Regions from separate parts of the Microbacterium sp. Bi98 genome, predicted to be linked through region 1. Evidence: riboswitches for the same ligand, from Rfam matches in the RefSeq annotation. Region 1 holds a riboswitch; the other holds the start of a gene.

Region 1 (2,195 bases):
CGCAGAGGGTGGGATCCGTGACGAGATAGAGGGAGAGGTCCGCGATCACAGCGCGTGCTCCTGCACACGCGCGGCGAGGGCGAGGTCCTCCGGCTGCACGGCGGCGAGCGCGTCGAGCAGTGCGACGGCGAAGCTGCCGGGGCCCGCGGCCCGCGCCGCGGCACGCTCGGCGGCGATCGTGTACACGAGGCTCGCCGCCGAGACGGCGGTGAGCGGATCCGCAGCCGTCGAGCGCGCCGCACCGAGGAACGCCGCCATGACGGCACCCAGCGCGCATCCGCCGCCGGTGACACGGGTGAGCAGTTCATGACCGTTCGCGATGCGGAGCAATCGTGCTCCATCCGTCACCAGGTCGACCGGTCCCGACACCGCGACCACCGCGCCGTGCCGCGAAGCGAGTGCGAGTGCCGCTTCGGCCGCGGCATCGGTCGTGTCCGTCGCATCGACGCCGCGCCCCCCAGCGCTGAGCCCCGCGAGGGCGAGGATCTCCGAGGCGTTCCCCCTGATCGCCGTGGGGCGTGCGTCGGCCAGCTCGTGCGCGAGTGCCGTGCGCACCGGCAGCGCGCCGATCGCGACGGGATCCAGCACCCACGGAGTACCTGCGGCGAGGGCTCCTGCCGCGGCTTCACGGCTCGCCGCACGCTGCTCCGGAGTCGGCGTACCGAGGTTGATCAGCACCCCGGAGGCCACCCCGGCGAACATCCCCGCCTCACCGACGATGTCGACCATCGCCGGCGCCGCGCCGAGGGCGAGCAGCACGTTCGCGGTGAAGCCCGTGACGACGCTGTTGGTGATGCAATGGGTCAAGGGTGGGCTGTCGCGCAGCCCTGTCAGGAGCTCAGCCGCCGAGGTGGCCAAGGTCGATTCGGAGTCAGGACGCAGACGATCGCTCAACGCGACATCCCTTCGCTAGTACGAACTAGATCAGGTTCGACGGGTCTGTTCTCAGCCGCGGATGCGGCACCCCGTGTCACTGATCGCAGTCTAGCGAGGCCCCGATCAGTCGATCAGCTGCAACAGCGCGAGTTCGTCGGCGCGAGTGAGCCCTGCCCGCCGGTCCCGATCGACGCCGCGCGCCTGCTCGTCATCGACCACGGCGGCGATCGTCTCGTCGAGCGGACGAAGCCGACCTCCTGCCGCGCGGTAGCGGGCGTTCGACCTGGTCATGAATCCGGTCATCTCGCTCGGCAGCCACAGCGGCAGCGACCGCTCCCCCGCCCAATACGCCACACCGTGCTCGACGAGCCAGGCGTCAGATGCCGCGACCGTGTCTCCCCGGTGCCCCGCACGTCTGCGCACGGCGTCGAGGACTTCGCTCAGCCGATGCCGATCGCCGATCGTGTTGATCACGCCGGTGGCCCCCGTGGTGGCGACGAACTCGGACAGGTCGTCGACGTCGATCACCTGCACGTCGCGCTCCTCGACAGGCGGAAGCAGCACCGGGCCGTCCTCGGCACGCAGAAAAGCGGCAGCCCAATACCCGAAACGATCACTCGGGTCGTCCGCCCCGACGATCAATCCCGGGCGCACGATCAGGGTGCGGTCGCCGAGTGCACGGACAGCGTCCTCGGCGGCCACCTTCTGCCGGCCGTACTCGTCGTCTCCCCTCTCAGCCGGCGGATGCAGCGTCGCCGACTCGTCTGCACCGACCGTCTCCTCGTCGGAGTATGCCGACATCGACGAGACGTACGTCCAGCGGCCCGCTCGCTCACCGAGTGTCGCGACCGCAGCGGAGACGTGGGCCGCGTTCGACGAGACGTCGATCACGTGATCCCACTCCCGACCGGACACCGCATCGTAGGCGTCCCTGGCGTCACGATCGGCCAGCACCAGGCTCGCGCCCTCCGGAGACGGTCGTCCTCCGCGCGCCAGGCACATCACCGTCGCCCCGCTCAGGAGCAGCCGTCTGGCGATGCGGCCGGACAGCCAGCCGGTGCCGCCGAGGATCAGAACATCCGTCATGACCCCATGCCACCATCTTCGCCGCGCGAGGGGAAGGGTCTTCCGCTCAGGGCGGATGCCGGTCAGCTCGTGCGAAGATCCGACAGGCCGGACAGTTCCGGGACCGTCCACGAGGGATCCGGGCGCCAGTAGCGCCATTCGGCGTCGAACGGCCAGTCACCGTGATGGAAGGACTCGATCGCCGCGTCCGCGTGTCGTTCGATCTGCGCGGCCTGCTCAGAGGTGAGACGTCC
Region 2 (2,195 bases), on a different contig from region 1:
CAGATGTCGATGCGATGCTCGATGACCACGAGGGTCGCACTCGTCGCATCGAGGGCGGCGGCCACGGCATCCCGTACGTCCCGCACCCCCTCGGGGTCGAGGTTCGCCGTCGGTTCGTCGAGCAGGATGGCACCCGGTCGCATCGCGAGCACGCCGGCGAGGGCGAGGCGCTGCTTCTGGCCGCCCGACAGCGCGGCCGTGGATCGATCGAGGGCGACGTCGAGCTCTACGGCGTCCAGCGCCGCGCGCACCCGCTGCCAGATCTCGTCTCGGGGTACGCCGAGGTTCTCGCAGCCGAAGGCGACGTCGTCGCCGACCCTCGCGAGGATCGTCTGCGTATCGGGATCCTGCAGGACCATCCCGACCCGTCCCCGGGCATCGGTGGGCGGCACGCCGTCGACGAGCAGCGCACCGTGCGTCTCGCCCTCATCCGCACCGCCGAGCACCCCACCGAACCCCTGGAGCAGCGTCGACTTGCCCGAGCCGGAGGCGCCGAGCAGCAGCACCCGCTCCCCCGGCTCGATGCGCAGGTCGACGTCGCGCACCGCCCAGCGCCGTCGCGTCGCGTACCGCCACCCCCAGCCACGGGCTTCGAGGGTGGCGGGCGTCGTGAGCGAGCTCACACCCGTGCGGTGACCTCGCGGCCGGCGGCGAACCGGCTGAGGGCGCCCGTGGCGGCGAGGCCTCGTGCGATCAACCACGCCCCGAGTCCGGCGATGACCGCGCCCGAAATGGTCGTCGAGACGATGTAGACGCTCGTGAAGAGCGTGTCGGCGCCGGCGTACCAGAGGATGCGGTCGTTGATGCCGCAGGCGAGACCCGCACCGGCACCAGCCAGCATCGCGACAGGCAGCCGCCAGACGCCGTACAGGAAGATCAGGAACACCAGCTCTGCGCCGAGACCCTGCACAAGGCCCGAGACGATCGTGAGCGGGCCCCACGCGTTGCCGACGAGTGCTGAGATGATCGCGGCGACCAGCTCGGTGTACAGAGCGGCGCCGGGCTTGCGGATGATCAGACCGCCGAGCACGCCGGCGATCAGCCAGGGGCCGGCGAGCAGGCCCTGCACACCGGGGAGCAGCGGCGTCAGGATGCTGCTCGGCACCTCGTAGCCGACGTTCCAGAGCAGGAAGATCATCGCGCATGCGACGGCGATGACACTCGCCACGACGATGTCGACGACCCGCCAGCGCCAGAGCTGCGGGCGACCGAGGCCCGTCGATGACTGCGTGGCCGATGCCGATCCCGTGGTGGATCCGGACGTGGATGTACTCATCTGTGACTCCTCCCTGCGCTGGCATGACCCAGATCAGGTTCGACGGTCGAAGCGCGATTCGCTCCCTCTCAGCCCGGCTCGCCGGACTCCCGTGGTTGTACCCACGATCTTACCCAGAGGCGACACCCCGCGTCCTCTCCCGCTGCAGCGACACGGATCCCCGCACGAGTTCGGTACCGTGAGGAGGTGACCGCTCCCGATTCCGCCGAGGCCACCGCCTCCGCCGTTCCTGCGGATGACGACGTCTCTGCGATCTTCACTCCTGAGGCGACTCCCCCCGCGCAGTGGGCGGAGGAAGACAGCGGCGGCACTCCCCTGACGTGGGTCGACCCGGTCGACGTGGCCCAGCACCCGGCGACCGACGCGCTCGATGACGCGCCGGCCGTGGAGAGCGGCGGTGCGCTGCTGACCGGAGCGCACCTGCGCCCGGCGATCGCCCGGCCCGGCGTGCTGGTGCCGCTCGGCGTCCTCGTCGGCTTGCTCGGCACCTACGCCGGATCGGCCATGCTGTGGCCGTTGCACGAGGTCGCGCCGACGGTTCAGGCCGTCGAGCTCGCCCCCGTCGCAGCGCCCGCTGCCGCGATCACCTTCCCTGCCCAGGGAAGCGCTGCCGTGGGGATCGGCGGCATCGGCACGACGTCGTCGTCGCTCGACGCTGCCGCGATCGCAAGCGTCACCAAGGTCGTCTCGAGCTTGATGGTGCTCGAGCGGATGCCCCTCGCCGTGGGCGAGCAGGGCCCCGAGTTCTCGTTCACGCGAGCCGACAACCTGGCCTACTGGGACTACCGCCGCTCCGACCAGTCCGCGCTCGACGTGCCCGTGGGCGGCACTCTCACCGAGTTCCAGCTCCTCCAGGGAACGCTGCTCGGATCGGCCAACAACTACATCGACCGGCTCTCCGCGGAGATCTGGGGTTCCC

Evidence for each region. A riboswitch is a leader RNA that binds a small molecule or an ion and turns the genes downstream of it on or off. The one in region 1 is predicted to bind thiamine pyrophosphate.
Region 2: linked by a shared signal. The riboswitch ahead of LQZ85_RS14235 (ECF transporter S component) and the one ahead of thiM (hydroxyethylthiazole kinase) in region 1 are both predicted to bind thiamine pyrophosphate.

Annotation. Positions count from the first base shown of each region.
Region 1 is NZ_CAKKLK010000019.1:15,858-18,052, reverse strand. Features, by position in the region: gene thiD (bifunctional hydroxymethylpyrimidine kinase/phosphomethylpyrimidine kinase) at 1-49, opposite strand, end outside; gene thiM (hydroxyethylthiazole kinase) at 46-894, opposite strand; TPP riboswitch at 885-978, opposite strand; gene LQZ85_RS17450 (NAD-dependent epimerase/dehydratase family protein) at 1,000-1,962, opposite strand; gene LQZ85_RS17445 (DUF402 domain-containing protein) at 2,025-2,195, opposite strand, start outside.
Region 2 is NZ_CAKKLK010000010.1:71,606-73,800, reverse strand. Features, by position in the region: gene LQZ85_RS14240 (ATP-binding cassette domain-containing protein) at 1-623, opposite strand, end outside; gene LQZ85_RS14235 (ECF transporter S component) at 620-1,276, opposite strand; TPP riboswitch at 1,270-1,379, opposite strand; gene LQZ85_RS14230 (D-alanyl-D-alanine carboxypeptidase) at 1,463-2,195, shown strand, end outside.